Regions from separate parts of the Priestia sp. P5 genome, predicted to be linked through region 1. Evidence: riboswitches for the same ligand, from Rfam matches in the RefSeq annotation. Region 1 holds a riboswitch; the other holds the start of a gene.

Region 1 (7,554 bases):
TCAATAGCAAAATGCAAATGACGAATCAATCTCATATAGTGCACAGATTCTTTGTCTACCTGCAGATGAAGCGACTCTTCAATCACATTAATAATCGTTTGAATAAGCTGCGAGTCTTGATTCACTTCCAGCAGGTTTTTTTCAGTCAGCGCACTGTGGATATGAAGCGCAATAAAACCAATCTCTCCTACTGGAAGCTGCACGCCTATTTTGCGACTAATAATTTCTACCACTTCAGATGCGATCGTATATTCCTCTGGATATAAAGCTTTTGTTTCAAGTAAAAATGGATTTTTAAGCCCCATTCCCTGCTGAAAACGTTTTATCGCAAACGCGATATGATCCGTTAATGAAATGTGTATATGCTCATTCAAAGGAATGTTAACACGCTTTTGAATGTGGGTTACAATATCATTCATCATTTCAATCACGTCTTCATCCACCTGAGCTAAGAGCTGCTTGTACTGTTCTTGCTCTTCTTCACTCTTTAACAAAAACATTTTCTCCACGGCTTTTGCATCGATTTCATCGCCTTTTTTCTTATTAAACCCTATTCCTTTCCCAATTAGCACAACTTCATCATAGGTAAGGTGTTTAGCAATTAATACATTATTATTAAGTACCTTTTCTACAAAAAAGGACTCTTTCACGAATCCTTCACTCCCCTGTTTCGGCTTTCTATTATTTGCTTTCCTATCTTACAAATAATACGCATAACCGTCAATTCATTTTTCTTTGTTTCAAATATTATTGAACTAAACTATTTGAGTTACGTATTATCTTAGTAGTTCTTCGCTGGAAACGCAACGTCTTTTTTGCTCGTCCCATAACAATTTTTCATAATAAAGTTTTGAAGCATAACGCTCAGAATGAATGCAACCGCTTGTAGAAGCGTAAAAAGAACAAGTGAAGTGGTAATAGATACCAGCAAAATCCCATAGTGAATCAGCAAAATATCTACTATACGCAGCCCCGCTATAATCATTCCAGCTCCAACAAAAAATTCTTTGGCTACACTCCAAACGAGGAGAATCGTAACAACACAAACGTAAATCATCGTTGCATTTACGGAATCATGAGTAGCCGACGCAAACCATCCCGTATAAAACCAATTATTATGAAAATATGCTAACAGCATAAACATAATAGTAGAAGTAATGGCGAGCATCCCGAGAAAAAATGTAGCGTAATGCACAAATGTCATATACCGTTCTGTTAGCCATACATACCAAATCTTTGAAATGCTAAAGCCTATAGTCATTAAAACGCCTGTATAAACTGTTTTCCACCAGTGATGTTCATAAATATGCCAGTGTAAAAATAATTCTTCAATCCCCATAAATATAGCTGAAATGAATAAAATATAGCGGAATTTTAATTGATAAGCAGCTACCACCATAGCCATGATTGGAAAAGCAAACGCTTGAGAAGTTAAGGAACCAAACAAATTATCAAAATATTCATTGGTCATAAAATCAGGATCGTAATCGTAACTTTCAAACAACACAAATACAACATATTCTAGTACATAAGCCATTCCAATGATAAAAAAAAGCAAAACAACTAGCTTTTTATCTTTTTTACGTATGAATACTGTAAGCAAAACGGCTGTGCTGATAATAATCAATGCAAAAAAAGCAGTATAATGAGGCATAGACGTCTCCCTTTTACGACCTAATTATTACTTAGAGTAAGACGTTTTAGCCAAATTATACATAGCTAGCTTCTATTCAAAAGAGCTTGAGACATAACTACATCAATCCAATCTAAAGGCGAACAAACGGGATACATAAGATAGTATGGATCGCTTTTTACACTGCAATTGATTTCCGTGCAAGACTTCGCTTTCCGCGCGCGGCCGCTGAGCCTCCTCGTCGCTTCCGCTTCTGAGGGGTCACACTTCTTCCGCTTTTCCTGCAGGAGTCTTTGCCTTACCCTTTAGTTAGAAGCCACCATATAAATGAAACCTACGTTCACCCTACTAATGAAAAGATCCGAACGATTCATCGTTCGGATCTTCCTTCAACTAACATACTTTTGTTTCAGCCTCTTTTAACTCTTCAGCTTATAAAAACTGGAATGGTCTCTATTATCCTTCAATCATTTTTGAAAGGTTAGCCATTTCGATAGCTGATGCTGCAGCTTCCCATCCTTTATTTCCTGCTTTTGTTCCTGCACGCTCAATTGCTTGCTCAATTGTTTCAGTTGTTAATACACCAAAGATAATTGGCACGCCTGTTTGTAAGCTTTGAGATGCAACACCTTTTGCTACTTCATTACATACAAAATCAAAGTGTGGAGTAGCTCCTCGAATAACGGTGCCTAGCGTAATAACTGCATCATATTTTTTAGATTCAGCTAATTTTTTGGCGATTAATGGGATTTCATAAGCGCCCGGCACCCAAGCCACGTCTACATCTTCATCAGCTACGCCGTGACGTTTGAGCGCATCTTCTGCGCCACTAAGTAAACGGCCTGTAATAAATTCATTAAAACGCCCTACCACGATTCCGATTTTTAATCCTGTGCCTACTAAATTTCCTTCATATAAATGATTCATCTTTTGTTCCTCCTGCTAGTAGTAATGTATAGTTATTTACATTTCTTTTCATGAATTAGCTTCATTTGTTATAACGAAAAAAAGTGTAAACTTATAAATGTAATAAGTGGCCTAATTTTTTAGCTTTTGTATCTAAGTATTTTTTATTGGCATCCACTGCCGGCATTTGAAGAGGCACGCGCTCGACCACTTCAAGGTCGTAGCCTTTTAGCCCAGTAATTTTACGAGGGTTATTCGTTAAAAGCTTCATTTGTTTGACTCCAAGGTCTTTTAAGATTTGAGCACCGATTCCATACTCTCGTAAATCTGCAGCAAACCCGAGTTTTTCATTCGCTTCTACGGTATCGTATCCTTCTTCCTGCAGCTTATATGCTCTTAGCTTATTTAATAAGCCAATGCCCCTGCCCTCTTGACGCATATACAGCAGAATGCCGCGTCCTTCTTCTTCAATTTGCGTAAGAGCCGCGTGAAGCTGAGGACCGCAGTCGCAGCGCTCAGAGCCAAACACATCTCCAGTCAAGCACTCGGAGTGAACGCGAACGAGAACGGGGCTATTATGATCAATATCACCTTTGATAAGAGCCACATGTTCTTTATTATCAAGTTTATTTGTATACCCTACAGCTTTAAACTCACCAAATGCCGTAGGTAAGCTCACTTCTACTTCACGGCTAATAAGCTGGTCATGTTTGCGGCGGTAGGCAATCAAATCTTTTATCGTAATCATTTTTAAATCAAATTGCTCTGCAATTTTTGTTAAATCCGGTACGCGTGCCATTGTTCCATCTTCATTCATAATTTCACAAATAACACCCGCAGGCTTCCCTCCTGCTAATACGGCTAAATCAACAGCAGCCTCTGTATGACCTGCACGCTGCAGAACACCCCCGTCTTTTGCAATCAACGGGAAAATATGTCCTGGGCGTTGAAAATCGCTTGCTACCGTCGCTTCATTTACAAGAGCCATAACGGTAGCAGAGCGTTCGTATGCACTGATACCTGTTGTACTTGAAATATGATCAATACTTACTGTAAATGCTGTTCCATGGACATCCGTATTGTTCGCTACCATCGGGTGAAGATTCAATTTATGCGCAATTTCTTCATTAACAGGTGTACAAATTAATCCTCTTCCATGAGTAGCCATAAAGTTAATAACCTCAGGCGTCGTTTTTTCGGCTAATGCAATAAAATCTCCTTCGTTTTCTCGATCTTCATCATCGCATACAATAACCACTTTTCCCTTTTTTAACTCTTCAATGGCTTCTTCTACTTTATGAAACATCTCTTTCACCTCACTGTTAATTTGTAAAACCATGCTGCTGCAATAAATCCTTCATGTTACCTGAACGATTCGAGGCGCCAGGAGTTGACTTATTTGTCATCATCTGATGCATATATTTAGCTAACATATCGCATTCAATATTCACCTTGTCTCCTCGCTGTTTGTCTCCAACGACTGTGTGAAGCACCGTATGAGGAATAAGAGAAATAGTAAATGATTGGTTGCTGACATCAAAAATAGTAAGACTTGTTCCGTCTACGGAAACAGATCCTTTTAACATCATAAATTCACGAAGTTCAGGATCGACTTGAATTTCATAATAAAAGGCATTTCCTTTACGTGTTTTGCTTACAATGGTTCCAATTCCATCAACGTGTCCGCTAACAAAATGCCCTCCAAACCGGCCATTTGCAGCCATCGCCCGTTCTAAGTTAACACGTGATCCAACGGTTAGAAGCTGAAGGGTACTTGCTTTAATCGTCTCCGGCATGACGTCGACCGTAAATTCATTTTGAGAGTATGCCGTTACGGTTAAACAAACGCCGTTAACTGAAATACTGTCCCCTAAGTTCACGTCTTCTAACACGGTCTTAGCATCAATCGTAAGAACAATTGCTTCTGTAGCCTTTTGAATACGTTTTATTTTTCCAATTTCTTCAATAATACCTGTGAACATTTTCTTCACCTGCTTTGGCGCTATTCCAACTTCTTATGCCGTTTTGAAACAGCAGCTGCTTTTTTTTCATATTTATCTTTCCCCCAACCACTGAAAATAAAAAAGCCCCTTGAACAAACGTCCAAGGGGTCGGCTGAGCTGAATCAGTTTTATCTATGCAAAATTCCGCTAATTGTATACGAAATAAACAGTTATATTTTGTGTACAAAAACAAGGGTAGCTTTAAAAAAGGCAAACCTGTCCCTTATTAATACAACACAAAAAAACAACTGTGCTTCCTGATCCTTCTCCCATCCAGACTTTTACTGTCGGCTCTAGATTTTAACTAGATCCACCGCTAACATACATCGTATGAAAACGGGTCACGGGCTTAAAAGCATATGCTTTATCACCGCCGGTTGGGACTTACACCCGACCCCGAAGGATAATATATTCGACTACTAGAGTCTTATTTGTTTTACATTATAGCAAAGTAAAATCGACTTGTCACATCATTTAACTTCGTTTTTTCACATCTATTCTTTAAAATCTAGCTTTTAGCTTATTTTTTCTTTTTTAATACATAGCATCCATACAAAAGCTAGTCCAATATAGCCAAATATCGGATACAAAAACTCAAGAAGCTGTGCATATCCAAATTGCCCAATAATAAAGCATGCCAAGATAATAAACGCAAAAGCTTGCTTATCATTCAGGGGAAGAAATGACTGAAGCTGCTTAGCGATTCCAAATACATTTCCAATCAATGTAGTAAAAATCTCGCCTAACACAACTACCGTAAATAAAACATTCACCCACGCTGAGATATTTTTAACAACGGCACTCATAGGAATATCAAGTTGAAATGAATAAGGCAAATTGGAAAGGGCAAGATGAGTAGAAACAAGCATAAACGTAAGTACACATCCTCCTATTACGGCCCCTTTTTTAATCACGCTCCTATCTTTCACGGAGCTTCCTAATGGAACCAAAACGGCCTGAGCCAAAGCTAGATTTAGGGAAATATATAAAAAGGGACTAACCGCCCACTTCCACTGCGTGACGAGCGTTAAATCCGGCTTCGTTTGAATCAGTGAGAAATAGCTGATATTTGGCACAAAGATGATAAAAGCAAATGAAAGCATCATCGGCACAACAAGAGAATTAACCATTAAAATACCGTTAATTCCTCTTGCGATAAATATATAAGTTAAAACAATTGTAAAAATCATCCCAACAGGAGGCCACAGCCCAAACTGTTCTTTTCCTATTGCCCCCGTACTCGCTAGCATGACTGAAGTTACTCCAAATAAAATGACAATCATTACACCGTTTACCACTTTTCCAAGCACATCACCAAATAAATATGTATTAAGCTGCTGATAAGAAGAAGCCCCAATTGCGTGCGAAAGCAGCATCATTTTTGAACCTAGCCAAATAAAAAACAAGCCGCTGACCAAAATTCCGACCATTCCAAGTTCTCCGTACTGTGTAAAAAATTGAACAATTTCCTTGCCTGTTGCAAAACCGGCTCCTACAACGGTTCCTACATACGTAGCAGCAACCTGCAGCGTGAGTTTCCACCTTTTCATGCCCATCACCCTTCTACCCTTCATAGTTCACTATATGTAGAAATGATTAAAAAAAGACGAGCCTTTTTACGTGTAAATCTACGCATACCCAGCGCTTGTGCCTTTTCGTTTATTTTTTATTTTTCATTTTCTTTTTGTATTTCTTAAAAAAAACTCCTTAACCCCTAACATAACAGTCATTTTTAAACAAAATATACGGATATTTTCCCTTTACCTTTTAAATTTTCCTCAATATTTGCTGGAAATTCATAATTTACTGTTGTATAATTTCTAAAAATCAGATAAATTATTAAATAAGTATTCTTTCTATTTAAAAAAATATGTTTCAATTATATACAATTGATTCTTATCATGAGAGGTGGAGGGACTGGCCCTTTGAAACCTCAGCAACCAGTCGTTAGAGACATGGTGCTAAATCCAGCAAGCAATTTATTGCTTGGAAGATAAGAAGGCGAAAAAAGTCTTCTTCTTAAGAAGACTTTTTCTATTTTATCGGCATATTGCATAAAACGAATCACTCGTGAAATAGAAGCGGAACAATTTAAGGAGGTTTTGACATGGGGTTACTTGAAGATTTAAAGTCTAAAATTTTAATTGGGGATGGTGCCACTGGTACCCTCCTTTACTCACACGGTATTGACAGCTGTTTTGAAGAACTAAACATCACCAAACCAGAAGAGGTTTCTCGTATTCACAGAGCCTATGTAGAAGCTGGTGCAAACGTTATTCAAACAAATACGTACGCTGCTAATTATCAAAAACTTGCCCGTTATGGATTAGAAGATTCAGTCAAAGACATCAATGTTGCTGGTGTAAAATTAGCGAAACAAGCTGCAAAAGATCAGGCTTACGTGGTTGGTACACTCGGCGGAATTCGTTCTTTCCAAAAAAACGCTATTAGTTTAGAAGAAGTTAAGCGAAGCATTCGTGAACAAATGTTTTGGCTTTTAAATGAAGGCGTGGATGGCCTTTTATTTGAAACATACTATGATTTCGAAGAATTAAAGACCGTTCTTACACTGGCAAGAAAAGAAACGGATAAGCCTATTATTACCCACGTTTCCCTGCATGATATTGGCGTACTGCAAGATGGGCGTCCTTTAGCAGATGCATTAAAAGAACTAGAAGACTTGGGAGCAGATGTTGTCGGGCTAAACTGCCGTTTAGGTCCTTATCATATGATTCAGTCTCTTGAAGAAGTACCGCTTCCTGATCGGGCTTTCTTATCTGCTTACCCTAATGCCAGCCTTCCGGCGTATGTAGAAGGAAAGCTCGAATATGAAACGAATGAAGACTACTTTGTAGAAAGCGCACGTTTATTCCGCGAACAAGGGGTTCGCTTGATTGGAGGATGCTGCGGTACAACACCAGCCCACGTACGCGCAATGTCATCTGCCTTAAAAGACCTGCCTCCGATTACAAGTAAAGTCGTTAAAATGAGACCTGCCGTTACGGTTCAAGA
Region 2 (7,554 bases), on a different contig from region 1:
ATTTCGCTTGTTTGTTTTAACGAGGAGATGACAGAATCATCTAAAAGCTTATCAAAAGTAAGCATCATAATGGCTTCTCCGCCTTTTTGCTTACGGCCCACTTGCATGGTAGCAATGTTAATACGTAAATCTCCAAGTACTTTCCCCACATTTCCAATAACTCCGGGCTGATCGCTGTGACGGATATAAAGAAGATGTCCTTCCGGATAAAAATCAATATCAAACGAATCAATATTAACAATTCGAGGTCCATAGCCTGCTATATAGGTGCCCGTAATGGCAAATGTACGCTGTTCGCCTGTTACTGTAACGTCAATCATATTGGAATATCCTTGCGTATCTTCCGATGTTTTTTCACCAAATGTAATTCCTCGTTCTTTGGCAATCATAGAAGCATTGACTTCGTTAACAGGTGAGTCGATACGATGAGTTAAAAAGCCTGATAATAAGCTCCGTGTAATATAAGTGGTTTCCAAATCCGTCACTGTACCTCCGTAGGAGATAGAGATATGCTGAACAGGTTCTCGCATGCATTGAGATAAAATAGCTCCCATTTGTTTAGTAAGGCTAGTAAACGGCTGAATTTTTTCAAAAACTTCTTTAGAAAGCGTCGGTAAATTAATGGATGAGCTTACAGGATTACCTTCTAGAAAACGCAAAACGTCATGTGCCACGTCTTCAGCAACGTTAAGCTGAGCTTCTTTTGTAGAAGCTCCTAAATGGGGAGTTGTGATAACTTGATCAAAATGTAACAAAGGGTTATCAATCGGCGGCTCAACTTCAAATACGTCAATAGCTGCACCTTGAACATGGCCAATTTCTAAATAATGAACTAAGGCTTTTTCGTCAATGATCCCGCCGCGTGCGCAGTTTAATAAAAACACGCCCTTCTTTGTTTTGGCTAACGTGTCATGATTAAGCAACCCCTTTGTTTCTTTCGTAAGCGGAGTGTGCACGGTAATAACATCCGCTGCTGCTAGTAATTCATCCAGGGATAATAGTTCTACGCCTAGCTTTTCAGCTCGGGAAGATGTTAAAAAAGGATCGTAAACGTGAACGCTCATATTGAAGGCTTTTGCGCGTTTGGCAAGCTCTGAGCCAATTCGTCCAAATCCGATAATGCCCAGGTGTTTGCGATTAAGCTCTGTTCCAACAAATGCTGAGCGGTTCCATTCGCGCGCTTTAACTGAAGCATTTCCTTGGGGGATATGCCGAAACAAGCTAGCCATCATAGCGAATGTATGTTCGGCTGTTGAAATGGTATTTCCGTTCGGCGCGTTAATAACGACAACCCCTCGTTTGGTTGAGGCTTCAATATCAATATTATCGACACCTACTCCAGCGCGGGCAACAATTTTTAAATTCGGCATTTTTGCCAGCAAATCCTCTGTAACCGTCGTAGCACTCCGTACTAAAAGCGCATCGTACGTATGCAAATCATTCTCAACTTCTTCAACTTTTTTTCGCGTAAGATTCACATGAGGAGCTTCAAGTAGTGGAGCAAGACCTTCATTGCTAATTGAATCAGCTACTAATACATTATACATGACGTGAACATCTCCCTTGGATTTTACTATCATCAAATATTTGATAATTTACCATGTTAAAAAAATTCTGTCAATTACATTTTTTAAACTTTACGATTAGTTATCAAATACACAATTATAAATGTAAAATTGAAACTATAAATATGTCATAATGCTGTTGGTTATGCACTTATTTCCTTATTTTACATATAAAACAGTAATGAAGTTTATAAAATACATCAATTTAATAGGAATTAAAAAACTTCTTTATTTACTTTTAATTCGAGATAACATATAATAAATTCATAATTAAATATTGGTCTATCTTCGGGGCAGGGTGAAATTCCCGACCGGCGGTAAAAAACAAATTGTTTTGAGCCCGCGAGCTTATATGTAATACATACGAGCAGATTTGGTGAAATTCCAAAGCCGACAGTACAGTCTGGATGGGAGAAGGTGGAGGTTCAGCGTTCAAAACCTAATGTGATGAACGTTTATTAAATATGCCTGCCATGTCTCCTCTCAACGAATCATTTGTTGGGAGGTTTTTGCGTGGGGATATAAAGTTGAACCTTTCTTCTTTGAAGAGTGGATCACAAAGAAGGAGAGAGGCAAGATGCAACAAAGTAAGAAAACTCAAAAGCTGGTTGTACTAGGAATGTTAAGTAGTATTGCTTATATTTTAATGATGATTAATTTTCCGATTCCTGGATTACCTCCGTTTTTAACAATTGATTTTAGCGAAATTCCTGCACTCGTAGCAGCACTTGTATTTGGACCGATGGCTGCTGTTATAGTAGAAGGAATAAAGAATTTATTGAATTATTTAATTCAAGGAAGTGCTACAGGGGTTCCAGTTGGTCAAGTGGCGAACTTTGTGGCTGGTTTACTGTTCGTTCTTCCTGTATCATACATGTTCAACCGATTTAAAACAGCTAAAGGCGTAACGATAGGTTTGGTTACGGGTACGGTGGTAATGACGGTACTCATGGCTGTCTTAAATTATTATGTCTTCTTACCAGCGTATACAATCTTCTTACAATCGCCAGAAATGTCTAGTGAACAAGCACGTCAATATATCGTTGCAGGTATTTTGCCGTTTAACTTAATAAAAGGAGCAGCAACAGGAGTTATCTTTGTCTTATTGTTTTCAAAAATGAAGCAATGGATCACGCGTCGCATTGCTGTTTAATTCAATCGCTCTCCCGGGGAGAGCGATTTTTATATATAAAAAAACCTGCAGCATGTACACTACAGGTTTGCTCAATACTTATTCGAATTTATTAGCATCGCCTTCGAATTTTTCATCCGCTACGCGAATTGAATCCGTAGGGCAGCCTTCCATTGCATCCATCATATCATCTTCTAGATCTTCTGGAATTTCTACTACACCTTGGTTATCATCTAATGTTACGAATGCAATACCTTCATCATCATAATCATAAATGTCTGGTGCTGCTGCTCCGCAAGCGCCGCATGCGATGCAAGTATCTTTATCAACAATTGTATATTTTGGCATAACAAGACCTCCTGTAAAGTGTTCGAAAATTTCTCATTATATAATCTCTTCGCGAATCAAGAGTGAAATTTCTCCTTATTCATTGTAAAATGATTTATAAAACTTTTCAATAGAAAAGTCACTGAGAATGCTTATCAAATCAAGGTTTCTTCACTTACCCAAACGTTTTGATACATAAAGTAAAGAGCTAAAAAGCCTTTATCTCACATGCTATTGGTCACTTTTGGTACAATGAATGAGAAAGGAAGTTGACACCTTTGAATTATATTCAAGTTAGCATTTTATTTTGTATAAAACAGTTAAAAGGTGAGCGAACCGCCTATGGTATTTATCATTTATTAACAGGTAAAAAGTCAGCTCAAACGATTCAAGACGGAAAAATTTTCGGAATTTCGTTTCTTTTTCAGTCATTTGTTTACTTAGATAAACGTTCTTTTGAAGCCTGCGTTGCATATTTAAAAGAACAGCAGTATATTGAAGAAACTGAAAATCAAAAGTATGTGATGACAGATAAGGGACAAGCAAGCCTTGAAGATGAACTGACGGCTCGGCCCTTTCATCCAGCTTTAGACGGATGGAAATTCGCAAGCAGTACTCAATTATTTTTAGCAAGAATCACTTTGTTCATTCAGACCTTATCAAACCTACAGTATTTTCAAAAAGGGTTTTTACCCATTTCCAAAAATCCTGAGGTTATTCAATGGGTCAAAACGTATATTATGTCTCAAAAGCAAACGCGTCAAGAGTTAGCCGCCGAGCTATTCAAAGAGCTCCGAACGTGCTTGAAAGATTGTACGGAACGGGACGCGTCTCTTTTTGTTTTGCAACTGACTGGATACCAAAGAGTAGGCTTTACAAAAAATCAGTTAGCATATCAATATGAACTCGATGAGCATTATGTTCATATTCAACTTTTAGGGGTTATTCACCATATCATTGAAAAAGTGAGTAAAAATAATGAAAGCTTTCATGTACTTTCTTCTTTTTTACGTGATCTATATTTAGAATTGCCTTTGACGAGCTCGACGGTAAAAACGTATAGCTGGCTTCAAAAAGGCAAGACGCTTGAAGAGATTGCTTATATAAGGCGTTTAAAAGAAAGTACAATTGAAGATCATATTGCAGAATTAGCTCTGTTTGTTCCATCTTTTTCAATCGATGCATACGTATCGCCTAAGCAGCAGGAAGAAATTATCTCAGCTTTTGAAGGTTTGCGTACAAATAAATTAAAGGTGATAAAAGAAGAAGTAAAAGACGACGTTACCTATTTTCAGATTCGTCTCGTATTAGCAAAACATTTTACCTGATACTAAAAAAAGTGGTGTTTGATGTGAAAATAGAACAACTCCTACAGAAACAATTTGGCTATAGCCAATTTCGCCTAGGACAAAAAGAGATTATTCAAGATATTTTAACAGGTCATAATGTGTTAGCGGTTCTTCCTACAGGAACAGGAAAATCATTGTGTTATCAGCTCCCAGCTTATTTGTTGAACCGACCGGTGCTGATTGTATCTCCTTTAATTTCACTGATGGAAGATCAAGTTCAACAACTAAAGGCAAGTGGAGAAAAACGGGTTATTGCTTTAAACAGTTTCCTACAACAAGAAGAAAAACGACGGGCGCTAAAAGATTTAGCTTTTTATCGTTTTATTTATGCATCTCCTGAAATTTTGCAAAATGCTGTTGTAGTAGAAGCATTAAAGCAGGCAAAGGTAGGCCTTTTCGTTGTGGACGAGGCGCACTGTATTTCTCAGTGGGGACATGATTTTCGTTTGGATTATCTACAGCTAGGGGATATATGGAAGGAACTTGGCAGTCCGATATGTCTGGCACTAACGGGAACTGCGACTAGGGAAGTAGTGGAAGATATTAAGCGCTACTTATCGCTGCCTGCTGTCAACGAGCACATCTATTCCATGAATCGAAGTAATATTGCGATGAAAGTTGATTTTGTTGCAAGTATTGAAGAGAAAAAAGAGAAGTTACTGATGTACGTTAGTGAACTGCAAAGTCCAGGGATTATCTATTGTTCCAGCCGATCTTGGACAGAAGCATTAACACAGCTTCTAAAGGAAAATGGGATACAGCGAGTGCAGTATTACCACGGGGGAATGGAACCGAATGAAAGAATGCTTGTTCAACAGCAATTTTTAGAAAATCAGCTTGATATCATTTGCTGCACGAGTGCATTTGGAATGGGGGTTAACAAATCGAATGTTCGCTTTGTTATTCATTTTCATACACCTACGCAGCTAGAAGCATATGTACAGGAAATTGGAAGAAGTGGACGCGATCAGCGAAACAGTATTGCGATCTTGCTTTATGCTGAAGGAGACGATGATTTTGCTCATTCTTTACTTGAAATTGAGCTTCCTTCTTCAGATATCATCTTATACTGCTTGTCGTATTTACGAAACCATGATCAGGCCATTCCTTTAAAACAAGTAGAGTCTCACTTTCTTTATACAGTGGGTATTCAAGAAACACATTGGCGATTTATTCGTTATTATTTGTACAGAGAAAATGTAGTGAAAAATGAACATGTTGAACCCAGGGGAATTCCTGAATCGCTGCATGAAACGATTGTTGCAGCTGTAAATAAACGTCTTCGAAACAAACATGACAAGTATCGTGCAATGAAGGGGTTTATTGAGACAAAAGAATGCCGTCGTCACGTGCTGCTTGGCTATTTCAATGAGCGGGGAAAATCAGAGCTTGAGAATTGTTGCGATTGCTGCGGCTTGAATTTAGAAAACTATAAAAAAACAAATGGTGAGCAAGAGCAATGGACCTTTCAAGGCTGGGAATTAGAATTAGCCCGTTTGCTTCGTCAAGGAGAGATATAATGGCAAAATCACAGCAAGAGCTTATTTCATCCATGACAGATGCAGAGCTAGTTAAAAATTTATATGTAACACAGCTGCTTATCTGCTTCATTGCTTTAGGCATCGGTTTTTTTACATTCGATTCATGGAATTCCTTTTTGCAGTTTTTTCAGATGGATGGGTCTTCTATTGTATTGTACGGGGGAGGCACAGCTCTCTTGGTAGTAGGAGGAGATATACTTCTAATGAAATGCGTACCTGAGCATTTATACGATGACGGAGGGATTAATGAACGTTTATTTGCTAATCGTTCTGTTCCTCATCTAGCCCTTATTTGCCTAATTGTTGCATGTTCAGAAGAAATATTATTTCGAGGGGTTATACAAGTTCAGTTTGGCCTGTTTTGGGCGAGTATCGTATTTGCACTCGTTCACATTCGATATTTAAAAAAGTGGTTTCTTTTTATTTCGGTTGTGTTTTTAAGCTTTTTAATAGGGTTACTTTTTTGGTGGACTGAAAATTTGTACGTCACGATTTTTACTCATTTTCTCATTGATTTTTTATTAGGTCTGCAGATAAGAAAATCAAAAGGGAAATCTGCACAGCGAGAAGAACTAATGCAGTAAAGGTTAAGGAGACAGCCATTATTTTCAGTGCTACCCACATAATCTTTTATATTCCCTCATATGTTGTACTAGCATACGAGGGGGTGGAATGATGGAAAACAAGGTGACAGACTTTGAAAGCGATGAAACACTTCAATATATATTAGCGAGCGTTATTAAAAGAAAAGAGACAGTTAATAAGCTGAAAGCTAAAGAGAAAAAATGGAAGCTTTTGTTTTTAGCCAGTGTAACGGCTGTTATTAGCTACTTTTTTTTCATATTTCAAAGCGGTTTTTTTACGACGTTTAGCGAATTTTTTTCATTTTTGTTAGGCAACATGGGGCATTTGATGTTTCTATTGCTTACCGTCTCGCTTTATTTTTATACTGTACAGCTGCAGAAAAAAAGTGAGAAAGCAGAAAAGACTTTTCAAGATTTGCGCTGTGAGATTATTAAAAGAAGCAAAGAGCTATGGGCGACGCCTGAAACATGGGAGCACCGAAAAGAAACGTTCCGTTGGATGCAGTCAACCTATGGAATTAATTTATATCATGAAAACAAATAGAATCGCATGAAAAAGCCTCTTTTTACATAGAAGTTTAGTGAAGGGGGTTTTTTTGTGAGGGATTGGTTTAACTTGCTCACTGCGTGGTTGTGCAGTTATTATATCAGCAGTTTAACGGCTGTAGGTTCAAAAGCTTCGTTAACATATTTACTTATTCAAATGATTTTACATCCGTTAGATGTGTTTAGTGTTATAATCTTATTTTTCACCGCTCTTTTTTGTCTGTCGGCAGCAGTTCGTAAAGTGTTTCTGCAAAGTCGGTTGTTTCTAAAAGGCTATAAGGTAAAATGGCATGAATACCTTGTTTCATGTCTATGTGTGATAGGAATTTTATCGTTAAGTGCAGTTGCGCTTTATCAAGTAGTAGGTTTGTTAACAATTGCGATAATTTATGCCCTTTCTTCTTTAACGGAAACACATCGGGTATAAAATGAAAAGAAGGAGAATATATGATTATTCTTTTAATGATTTTAGCGTTAGGCATAGGCTTGCTGATTTTTATGTTTTCAGAA

Evidence for each region. A riboswitch is a leader RNA that binds a small molecule or an ion and turns the genes downstream of it on or off. The one in region 1 is predicted to bind FMN.
Region 2: another riboswitch for FMN. It lies ahead of MMB69_RS02705 (ECF transporter S component); the one in region 1 lies ahead of ribE (riboflavin synthase).

The regions. Positions count from the first base shown of each region.
Region 1 is NZ_JAKWFJ010000002.1:705,134-712,687, reverse strand. It holds gene glcT (glucose PTS transporter transcription antiterminator GlcT) at 1-650, opposite strand, end outside; gene MMB69_RS20365 (hypothetical protein) at 782-1,654, opposite strand; gene ribH (6,7-dimethyl-8-ribityllumazine synthase) at 2,090-2,560, opposite strand; gene MMB69_RS20355 (bifunctional 3,4-dihydroxy-2-butanone-4-phosphate synthase/GTP cyclohydrolase II) at 2,652-3,845, opposite strand; gene ribE (riboflavin synthase) at 3,862-4,521, opposite strand; FMN riboswitch at 4,800-4,950, opposite strand; gene MMB69_RS20345 (YkvI family membrane protein) at 5,058-6,092, opposite strand; SAM riboswitch class I at 6,436-6,542, shown strand; gene MMB69_RS20340 (bifunctional homocysteine S-methyltransferase/methylenetetrahydrofolate reductase) at 6,650-7,554, shown strand, end outside.
Region 2 is NZ_JAKWFJ010000001.1:519,101-526,654, forward strand. It holds gene serA (phosphoglycerate dehydrogenase) at 1-1,547, opposite strand, end outside; FMN riboswitch at 1,846-1,988, shown strand; gene MMB69_RS02705 (ECF transporter S component) at 2,143-2,718, shown strand; gene MMB69_RS02710 (ferredoxin) at 2,797-3,045, opposite strand; gene MMB69_RS02715 (YpbB family protein) at 3,303-4,352, shown strand; gene MMB69_RS02720 (RecQ family ATP-dependent DNA helicase) at 4,376-5,893, shown strand; gene MMB69_RS02725 (CPBP family intramembrane glutamic endopeptidase) at 5,893-6,498, shown strand; gene MMB69_RS02730 (DUF2663 family protein) at 6,590-7,042, shown strand; gene MMB69_RS02735 (hypothetical protein) at 7,097-7,471, shown strand; gene MMB69_RS02740 (metallophosphoesterase) at 7,492-7,554, shown strand, end outside.